Regions from separate parts of the Providencia sp. LY12 genome, predicted to be linked through region 1. Evidence: predicted binding sites of a transcription regulator. Region 1 holds the regulator's gene; the other holds the start of a gene.
What was found. The regulator PurR, encoded in region 1, represses purine synthesis genes. The targets are predictions, from matches to a motif close to CANGCAAACGTTTGCNTG.

Region 1 (5,611 bases):
TGCTGCCATAAAGCAAAATGGAACCAAAATCATGGTTAATGTTGGCTGCGTATAAATCGCCATCACAAAGAGAATAATCATACTAACGGCATAACCCGCTAGCAAGATTGGGAACAACGTTTCAGCGCGAACTTTAGCTAATACGAAGCGGCAGCCGTATCCCCCGACAATAAATGCCAGTGTTTGAGGGATATAACTCAAGCCGATATCCGCAGGGTTAAAGCCCATATTGCGTAGAATAAATGGCGAACCCGTTAGCCATGCAAAAAAGCCAGCGCTACACGCTGCATACACAAGTACGTTACCACTGAAAACAGGGGAGCTTAGCAAGGTAGCAAAGGAAACTTTGGTTTGTGGCTGGTTTTCTTCTGCGATGACTTTCGGTGCCACTTTTTTTAGCATCAAGGTCGGTAGCAGGAGTAAAACGCCCACCATCATCAGCACGATGAAGATAAATTCCCAGTTTTTGTGCTCAAGCACCCAGGCACCTAAAAGTGGCGCTAATGCAGGAGAAAGCGCCACTAAAGGCATGATAGAGGCAAATACTTTTTGAGTATCAGCTTCGTTATAGCGGTCGATAACGAGGGCCTGCCATAAAACCGCAGCAGAACAAACGCCAACGGCTTGCAAGAATCGAAGGATTAATAACTGAGTGGCATCGGTGACCCAAATCATTGCTAGACAGCTAACAATAAACAGGGAAAGCCCAACAATAAGGATAGGTTTGCGTCCTAATTTATCTGAAAGGCGTCCCCATAATAGCTGGGCAAACGCGAAGCCCGCTAGAAAGATACTTAATGATGCGCTGATAGCGCCTTCAGTCGTATTTAAGGTTGTTTGCATTGAACCAAAGGCTGGCAGATACATATCGATGGCTAAAAACCCCAGCATGCTTAGGCCAGCAAGATAAATCAAAAATCCAGAGGAGTTTTTTGTCGCAGTATTTGTCATAGTTTTTGCTTAATCTATATTTAAAATAATGTTGATAGTTATCTTATTGTATAGGCTATTTTTTTACGTTGTGAAACGGTAATATTTGGACTCTGCTATCAAATAATTTGAAAGGAAAGAAAATGTGGTCAGCTCATGCACTTGAAGTCATAGACGCAGTTGCTCGAACGGGAAGCTTTAGTGGTGCTGCGGATGAGCTGCATCGAGTTCCTTCAGCGATCAGCTACACAGTAAAACAAGTCGAAGAATGGTTAGCAGTTCCGCTATTCGAACGTCGTCACCGTGATGTGGTATTGACGGAAGCCGGGGCTATCTTTATTAAAGAAAGTCGAAGTGTTATCAAAAAAATGATTGATACTCGACATCAATGCCAACAAGTCGCCAATGGATGGCGCGGACAGTTCAGTATTGCTGTTGATTGCATCGTAAAACCGCAGCGTACGGAACAGCTGATTTTGGATTTTTATCGTCATTTCCCTGATATTGAACTGTATATCCACCCTGAAGTGTTTAATGGAGTTTGGGATGCTTTAGCCGATGGACGTGTGGATGTTGCGATTGGAGCGACCCGTGCTTCACCAATTGGAGAGCGCTATAGCTTCCGTGATATGGGCTTTATGTCATGGCGTTGTGTTGCGAGCCCCGATCACCCATTAGCAAAAATTCAGGGCAAACTGACAGATGATCAAATGCGTGAATATCCAAGTTTGTGCTTAGAAGATACCTCAAGAAGCTTACCGAAAAGAGATACTTGGGCGCTGGATAACCAACGTCGCTTAGTTGTGCCTTACTGGGAAAGTGGTTTAGCGTGTTTGGAAAATGGGCTGTGTGTGGGAATGGTTCCTGAGCACCGTGCAGCGCCATTGTGTGCAGAAGGCAAGCTTGTTGAGCTGGAATTAGCACAGCCGTTTCCTGAAAGCCCTTGCTGCTTAACGTGGGTTGAGAATGATACATCTCCAGCGTTGAGATGGCTGCTTGACTATCTTGGTGATAGCGAAACGCTCAACGCGGAGTGGTTTGCGAGCTAATGTGCTGAGGTAGACTTAGCGGCGATAATCAATAAATGGACCGTCAGCCACGGAACGGCGCTCAACTAAACGCGGATGAACTTCAATCGTTTGCGCATCTTCGCGTTTATTCACAATACGATCGAGCAACATCGCAAACGCCATTTGACCTAAACGCTCTTTTGGCTGGTGGATTGTGGTTAATGCAGGCGTGAAATATCGTGCATTACGCACGTTATCATAACCAATAATGGAAATATCTTGAGGGACACGTAATCCCATCTCGTCAGCCGCACAGATTGCCCCCATCGCCATGATGTCTCCACCACAGAAGACCGCAGTAGGGCGGTGCTTGTTACTGAGGATCTGCATCATCGCTTTATAGCCTGATTCTGGCTCGAAATCCCCTTGAACAATCCATTCATCTTTTAATGTGACTTTGGCTTCTTCCATGGCTTTTTTGAAGCCGGTTAAACGCCCAATACCTGTATTTCTTTCGAGAGAGCCAGGGATCACGCCAATTTCACGGTGACCACGGTCAATAAGGTAACGACCCGCTAAGTAACCACCGTGGAAAGAGTTATCAATAATACTGTCAGTGAAATCCCCGCGAGAGGTACCCCAGTCCATGACGACCATTGGGATATTTCGGTAATCTTCCAACATACCTATCAAGGTGTCAGGGTATTCTGAACACATCACAAGTAGCCCATCGACACGTTTTTGTGCCAACATTTGCAAGTACGCTTTTTGCTTACCTAAGTTATTGTGAGAGTTACATAAAATTAGAGTATAGCCTTTCTCATAGCAACTATTCTCGACAGACTCGATCACTTCTGCGAAATAGGGGGCTTCACTTGATGTTGCCAACAGACCAATTGATTTGGTGTGGTTGACTTTTAAACTACGCGCAACCGCACTCGGAGAATAATTGAGCTCTTTGATGGCGGCCCAAACGGCTGTTTTTGTATCATCAGCGACAAAACGCGTCTTGTTGATAACATGGGAGACGGTTGTGGTAGAGACGCCCGCACGTTTCGCCACATCTTTAATTGTTGCCATGAGAAGAAAAAACTCCTAACCAAAACTTGGTCTCTAAAATAATTCTAGTTAAATAATTACCTGCATATTGATGCATAGTACCTTTGCTGGCAATAATTTAGCGATTTGTTGTCGATTTTGTCTGATCTAGCGCAAAAACGAAAGAAATAATTGATGTTATAACATGTGATATAGACACTGGTTTTACGTTTTTGTGCATGTATACTGAAATAACCTTTTTATTTTATGGTTATTTGATAATTCAATTTCTTTATATGAGAGGGTCTCATGGATACAGATTTTAAATATGGATTGCTAGCTGCGTTTGGCTCTTTAGCTGTAATTATTTTGTTTGCTGTGCACATTTTCTGATTTCATTTCCATCCTATCTAATAAGGATGAGAAATAATTAAGGGCGAGTAATATACTCGCCCTTAGTCATTTTAGATCTGAACTAAAATTAAGCCAGATTTTCTTCAACAAATTTCCAGTTAACCAACGCCCAGAAGTTTTCTAAGTATTTTGGACGTGCGTTACGGTAGTCGATGTAGTAAGCGTGTTCCCAGATATCAACAGTCAGAACTGGCTTATCGTCACCAGAAATTGGTGTTGCCGCGTTAGATGTGTTAACGATAGCCAGGCTGCCATCTGCTTTCTTCACTAACCAAGTCCAACCTGCACCGAAGTTTTTAACTGCGGCATCAGTGAATTGCTCTTTGAACTGAGCAAATGAACCAAATGCTTTGTTGATAGCTTCTGCAACTTTACCGGTTGGCTCGCCACCTGCATTTGGAGCCAAGCAGTGCCAGTAGAAAGTGTGGTTCCAAACTTGAGCCGCGTTATTGAATACGCCACCTTCAGAAGTTTTAATGATTTCTTCTAAAGACAGACCTTCAAATTTGGTGCCTTTGATCAGGTTATTCAGGTTAACAACATAAGTGTTGTGGTGCTTACCATAGTGGTATTCTAAGGTCTCAGCAGAGATATGAGGTTCTAAAGCATCTTTAGCATAAGGTAGAGCTGGTAATTCAAAAGACATTGCGTACTCCTTGATTGCTTTTATTCAGTGTTTAGGGTGTTTGCTCGTAAAATGAGCGAAATTAAATGTACTTCTATTAATTAATCTACTTCTAGTGTAGTGACGTTGAGCTGTGCTGAGCTATTGCGCCGCATTGTAAGTCATGATTTATCATAACAGAATACAGGTTACAGTAAGAAAAAACCTGTTCCATGATGCTATTTATGCCTTAATTGTTAGTAAGTTGCATAATAATTATTCCACTGCGTGTCGTTATTGTCATTGAAGAGCAGGGAAATACATCAAGTGTTATTAATTTGCTAATATATTAACAAATAACTCCCATGATTACACGGCAAAAACACCCAGAGTGAATTTTTTATAGTAAAAAGAAAACGTTGCTATTTGCTTTTCACCTTTTGAGTACAGCAAATAGGAGTGCTATAGTATTCGCCTTATAAAACTGGCATATTGTATGAAACAATCACGGAACAATTTGCGATGTTTTGACTATGCCGGCGATTACACCGGTCAATGTGTTCTGTCTAATGAGTTGCCTTGCAAATGATTCAAAGTGGCTCAGTGACTGCAAAATCAGCACCCACGTTTTAGGATATAAAATGACAACTATCGAAAAAATTGAGCGCCAAGTTAAAGAAAACCCAATTTTATTATACATGAAAGGCTCTCCAAAACTGCCTAGCTGCGGTTTTTCTGCTCAAGCTGTTCAAGCTCTCTCTTCTTGCGGTGAGCGTTTTGCTTACGTTGATATTTTACAAAACCCAGATATTCGTGCAGAGCTACCAAAATATGCTAATTGGCCAACATTCCCACAGTTATGGGTTGATGGTGAGTTAGTTGGCGGTTGTGACATTATCGTTGAGATGTTCCAACGCGGCGAATTACAAGCTCTGATCAAAGAAACTGCAGACAAATACCGTCCAGCAGATGAAACCATCACTGAGTAATTAAATTGTTGAATAGGCTTTAATGCTTATATTGATGAAAACCGTATTAGCCTAAAACTAATACGGTTTTTTTGTTTTTAGGGGGCGAGGTTATTGAGGCTCACTAGGTAGTGGCCATCCACCTAATTTTTTCCATTTATTGACTAACTCGCAAAATAATAGCGCGGTACGGTTAGTATCGTATAGGGCTCCGTGGGCTTGCTTGCCATCAAATGGAATACCTGCGGTGACACAGGCTTTTGCAAGAATGGTTTGCCCAAAAACTAATCCACTCAGTGCGGCGGTATCAAAGGTTGCGAAGGGATGAAATGGGTTACGTTTTAACCCAGAGCGTTCTGCCGCATTCATAACAAAGCTGTGATCAAAATTTGCGTTATGAGCTACCATGATCGCGCGATTGCAATCGGTATTCTTCATACCTTTTCGAATTGTTTTAAAAATGGCATGTAATGCATCATATTCACTCACTGCACCACGTAGGGGGTTCGTGGGGTCAATACCTGTGAACTCCAGTGCAGAGGGCTCCAAATTCGCACCTTCAAATGGTTCTACATGAAAATGCAGCGTTTCATCAATGGCTAGCCAGCCATCTTTGTCCATTTTGAGTGTAATGGCCGCTATCTCTA
Region 2 (5,611 bases), 470 kb from region 1:
GAAATTTTATAAGCAGGCTATTTGGCAGACAATAAATTGGCAGTCGATGGGCTGCCAATTTTTTATAACTTGAGAATGTCTTTAACGAAAGGAATGGTCATTTTACGCTGGGCGACAATCGAGGCGTGATCAAGCTTATTTAAGATATCAAATAAGGTGCCCATCTTTCTGTCTAACCGTTTTAATACAAACCGACAAACATCTTCAGGCAATTCGAATCCACGAATACTGGCGCGTAATTGCAGCGCACAAATTTTGTCTTCATCACTTAAAGGGTGCAGTTTATAAATTTGCCCCCAATCTAGGCGAGAAGCTAAATCCGGCAGCTTCAAGTCAATCTGGCGCGGTGGGCGATCCCCGGTGATCAGTAAGCAGGTTCGACCAATTTCTAAAATGCGGTTATACAGATTGAAGATGGCCATTTCCCACTCTTCATCCCCTGCGATGCATTGAATATTATCAATACAGACAAGAGAAAGATGTTCCATACCTTCAAGCACATCAGGTACAAAGTAAGCGCGTTTATCCAGTGGCACATAACCCACAGCAACACCTTGCTCAGACAACTCAGCACATGCCGCATGCAGTAAATGACTCTTACCGCCTCCTTCTCTTGACCAGTAATAGATATAACTACCATGAGGCTGATTAATCGCCGTTTTGAGCGCAGAGAGTAATCCCTCATTTTCCCCTGCATAAAAACTGGCAAAGGTTTCATCATCAGGAAGAGAAAGTGGTAATGAGAGTTGAGATGGTGTATTCAGAAGCGCCTCTGATTGTGCAGTTCAATTAACGCCATTGAGTTTATCATAAATAACAAGAAGAGATGAACAGCCTGACGGTTAATTGCCGGAGCTTTAGCCACTCCGGCAATCTATTTTACTTAATCATGACTTATTTTTTATTTTCGTCTAAGACTTTCACTTCTGAAGTCACAAACTGTTTTTCTGGGCGAACAAAGGTAATAAAGCGAAATAACAGCGCCATCAGAATACCGACGATAGTCGCCAACGCCATTCCTTTCAGTTCAGCTTGACCAATGTGGATCACCGCGCCACTCACACCGATGATTAAAATCACTGAAGTTAAAATCAGGTTTTGGGGTTTGTTATAATCTACTTTTGAATCAATCAGAACACGAATACCCGAAGCACCGATTACGCCGTACAGTAACAGTGAAACACCGCCCATGACGGGTACTGGCACTAATTGAATCGCAGCCGCTAATTTGCCCACGCAAGAGAGTAAGATAGCGATAATTGCCGCACCACCAATGACCCACGTACTGTAGACCTTAGTAATCGCCATTACGCCGATGTTTTCACCATATGTCGTATTTGGTGTCGAGCCAAAGAAACCCGATAACACGGTAGAGAAACCGTTTGCGAACATGGAACGATGTAAGCCAGGGTTTTTCATTAAATCGCGCTCAACGATATTCGCGGTCACCACTAAGTGCCCAACGTGTTCCGCAATGACCACTAACGCCGCAGGCAGGATGGTTAAAATCGCAAACCACTCAAAACGCGGTGTATAGAAAGTCGGAATGGCAAACCATGGCGCTTCGATAACTGGCGTAAAGTCAACAATCCCCATAAAGTAGGAAAGTGCGTAACCTGAGAGGAAACCAATTAAGATTGGGATAATCGATAAGAATCCACGGAAAACCACAGCACACAAGATAGTGACTGACAATGTGGTGATCGAGATAATTAAGGTATTTGAATCAACCGCGGCGCCTTCTTTAGGTAATAAGCCCGCCATACCCGCTGCCGTTTGCGCTAATTCCAGACCGATAACCGCGACAATCGCCCCCATCGCTGCGGGTGGGAACATCACATTTATCCAACCGCGTCCTGCCACTTTGACAATCAATGCCACAATACAGAACAGCACCCCGCAGATAATAAACCCGCCAAGCGCTAACTCATACCCAAGAGGCAGTAAAATTAATACCGGAGAAATAAAGGCGAAGCTCGACCCTAAATAAGCCGGGATTTTTCCCTTACAGATAAATAAATACAGCAGCGTACCGATCCCGTTGAATAATAAAATCGTTGCCGGGTTCACGCCAAACAAAATAGGAACAATAACCGTTGCCCCAAACATGGCAAACAAATGTTGAAAGCTTAATGGAATGGTTTGTAGTAATGGTGGTCTTTCTTCAACACTTATCGTGCGGCGTGTCATGCTCGTCATCCTCTTATGCGTCGTGAATATTCTTTTTTTTATCAAAAAAAAGCCGACTCTTCAGTCGGCTTCATTATTATTTAGTACCAAATATCTTATCGCCCGCGTCTCCTAGACCCGGAACAATGTAACCTTCTTCATTTAAGTGTTGGTCAATTGAAGCCGTGTACAGTTCAACGTCTGGGTGCGCTGCTTCTAATGCAGCAATACCTTCCGGTGCAGCAACTAAAACTAAGACTTTAATTGAATTACAGCCGGATTTTTTCAGGAGGTCAATGGTGGCAATCATAGAACCACCGGTTGCTAACATTGGGTCTACAATTAGCGCCATGCGCTCATCAATGTTAGAAACTAATTTTTGGAAATAAGGGACAGGTTGTAACGTTTCTTCATCACGGTAAATACCCACTACACTGATACGTGCGCTTGGGATGCTTTCCAATACGCCGTTCATCATGCCAATACCCGCACGCAGGATAGGGACTACAGTGATTTTTTTACCTTTAATTTGTTCAATTTCTACAGGACCACACCAACCATCAATTGTTACTTTTTCAGTTTCTAGGTCAGCGGTCGCTTCATAAGTCAGTAGGCTACCAACCTCTGAGGCCAGTTCACGAAAGCGCTTAGTGCTTATGTCATGATCTCGCATCAGGCCGAGTTTATGTTTAACGAGAGGGTGTTTTACCTCAACGATCTTCATGGGTTTCTCCTACTTTTTTAAAACGTCACCGGACAAAAAAATCGCGGGATTATACCGCTTTTTCCCCTCAATGCCACTAGTATCATCTTGATTAAGGTCAAACAATCATCAATCAGGCGTTATTTGCTGAATTAGTATACACATAATATTTTTTATGTTGTAGGCAGCGAATAAAATCATGCGCTTTGCGTCACGACATCACTATTTATTGCATCAAATATTTCAGTCAGAAAGCTATCGCAAACGTTTGCGGAGCCTGATAGAATATCGGCAAATGAAGTTATCTTTTCCAAAATGCAATTGCCTTGGGGGCCGTAGTGACTGATAAAACCTCTCTCAGCTATAAAGATGCCGGTGTTGATATTGATGCAGGTAACGCATTGGTTGAACGTATCAAAGGTGTGGTGAAAGAGACTCGCCGTCCAGAAGTGATGGGAGGATTGGGAGGGTTCGGCGCACTGTGTGCCCTACCACAAAAATACCGTGAGCCTGTTTTAGTCTCAGGCACTGACGGTGTGGGAACTAAACTACGCCTCGCGATGGACTTAAAACGTCATGAATCCATCGGTATCGATTTAGTCGCTATGTGCGTCAACGACCTGATTGTCCAAGGTGCTGAGCCTCTGTTTTTCTTAGACTATTATGCAACCGGTAAGCTGGATGTGGATACCGCAGCAAGCGTTATCACCGGTATCGCGGAAGGCTGTAAGCAGTCTGGCTGTGCATTAGTCGGTGGTGAAACCGCTGAAATGCCGGGCATGTACCACGGCGAAGATTATGATGTTGCAGGCTTCTGTGTGGGTGTCGTTGAGCGCTCTGAAATTATTGATGGCACAAAAGTCAGTGCGGGCGACGCACTGATCGCGTTAGCCTCAAGCGGTCCTCACTCTAACGGTTACTCATTAGTGCGTAAAATTCTGGAAGTCAGCAAAACCAATCCAGAAACCACGCAATTGGCGGGCAAACCCCTTGCTGACCACCTGTTAGAACCAACCCGTATCTATGTTAAAAATGTCTTGGAATTGATCGCGAAAAACGACATTCATGCCATTGCACACATTACTGGCGGCGGCTTCTGGGAAAATATTCCTCGCGTTTTACCTGACAACACCCAAGCCATTATTGATGGCAACAGCTGGGAATGGCCTGCGGTATTCGAATGGCTGCAACAAGCAGGTGATGTCACCACCCATGAAATGTATCGTACATTTAACTGCGGCGTCGGTATCATCATTGCTCTGCCACAAACCGAAGTTGAGTCCGCATTAAAACTGCTGACCGTATTAGGTGAAAACGCTTGGCAGATCGGAACCATTGGCGAATTACCTGCGGGTGAAGAGCAGGTTGTTATCCGCTAATGAAAAATATCGTTGTTTTGATTTCCGGCAGTGGCAGTAATTTGCAATCAATAATTGATGCCTGCCAACGCCATGAAATCGATGGGCAAATCGTCGCGGTGGTCAGTAATAAAAGTGATGCTTACGGTTTGGTTCGCGCACAAGAGGCTGGCATTCCAGCCCTTTGTGTTAGCTCGAAAGCATTCACTGACCGCCAAGCCTACGATGCTGCACTGTTAGACGCTATCGAGCAGTATCAACCGGATTTAGTGGTCTTGGCTGGGTTTATGCGTATTTTAACCCCTGAGTTTGTGAAACATTTCACAGGGAAAATGCTGAATATCCACCCTTCTTTACTGCCTAAATATCCGGGGTTACATACTCATCGACGTGCACTTGAGAACGGCGATAAAGAACACGGCACTTCCGTGCATTTTGTCACTGAAGAACTCGATGGTGGTCCGATTATTTTGCAAGGACATGTGCCTGTTTTACCGCAAGACACCGAAGACGATTTGGTTGAACGCGTTAAACTGCAAGAGCACCTGATTTACCCTCAAGTTATTGCATGGTTTGTTTCTGGTCGCCTCGTGATGCAAGACGGTAAAGCCCTGCTCGATGGCCGGCCGCTATCAGCGACAGGTTATCAAGCAAATTAATATGCAGTTAGGTAAGTTTAAATGTATTCGCTCAGATTTGGTTGGCAGGTCTGAGCGAGTAACTTAAATCCAACCATCCGCGATAAATGCTTTATTTCCCACCCGCCAAATCGATAAAACTTCCCGTGACGTAAGATGCCTCATCAGACAATAACCACGCGATAGCCTGAGCGACCTCTTCTGGCTGACCTCCACGTTTCATCGGTAAACTCTCTTTAACTCGATCAACCCGAGCCGCTTCACCACCATCGGCATGCATGTCAGTATAAATAAATCCTGGGCGAACAGCATTGACACGAATTCCCTCTCCAGCCACTTCGAGAGATAAACCAATCGTCATTGTATCGATGGCACCTTTTGATGCTGCATAGTCCACATACTCATGGGGAGAGCCAAGGCGAGATGCCGCAGAAGAAACATTCACAATCGCGCCACCTTGCCCACCATGACGAAACGCCATACGTTTGACCGCTTCACGCGCACAAAGAAAACTACCGCTGACATTCGTTGCAAATAATCGCGCTAAACGTTGTGCATCTAGCTGCTCTATTGAGGCTTGAGGCATGATTATTCCTGCGTTGTTAACCAACCCAGAAATGGGGCCTAATTCTTTATCAATCTGCTGAAACAACGAAACAATTTGTTCTTCTTGAGAAATATCAGCCTGCACTGCAATGGCGGTACCACCTGCATGACGAATTATGTCTAAAACTTCCTGTGCA

Region 2: purM (phosphoribosylformylglycinamidine cyclo-ligase) is a predicted target of PurR. The motif match lies at 3,130-3,147, and genes of this name have one in related genera.

What each region holds. Positions count from the first base shown of each region.
Region 1 is NZ_CM172594.1:1,918,493-1,924,103, forward strand. It holds gene punC (purine nucleoside transporter PunC) at 1-951, opposite strand, end outside; gene punR (DNA-binding transcriptional activator PunR) at 1,074-1,979, shown strand; gene purR (HTH-type transcriptional repressor PurR) at 1,995-3,020, opposite strand; gene cydH (cytochrome bd-I oxidase subunit CydH) at 3,288-3,371, shown strand; gene sodB (superoxide dismutase [Fe]) at 3,460-4,038, opposite strand; gene ACY3ZI_RS09105 (Grx4 family monothiol glutaredoxin) at 4,638-4,985, shown strand; gene rnt (ribonuclease T) at 5,076-5,611, opposite strand, start outside.
Region 2 is NZ_CM172594.1:2,389,335-2,394,945, forward strand. It holds gene arsC (arsenate reductase (glutaredoxin)) at 1-12, shown strand, start outside; gene hda (DnaA inactivator Hda) at 63-764, opposite strand; gene uraA (uracil permease) at 895-2,190, opposite strand; gene upp (uracil phosphoribosyltransferase) at 2,267-2,893, opposite strand; gene purM (phosphoribosylformylglycinamidine cyclo-ligase) at 3,211-4,251, shown strand; gene purN (phosphoribosylglycinamide formyltransferase) at 4,251-4,889, shown strand; gene ACY3ZI_RS11325 (SDR family oxidoreductase) at 4,981-5,611, opposite strand, start outside.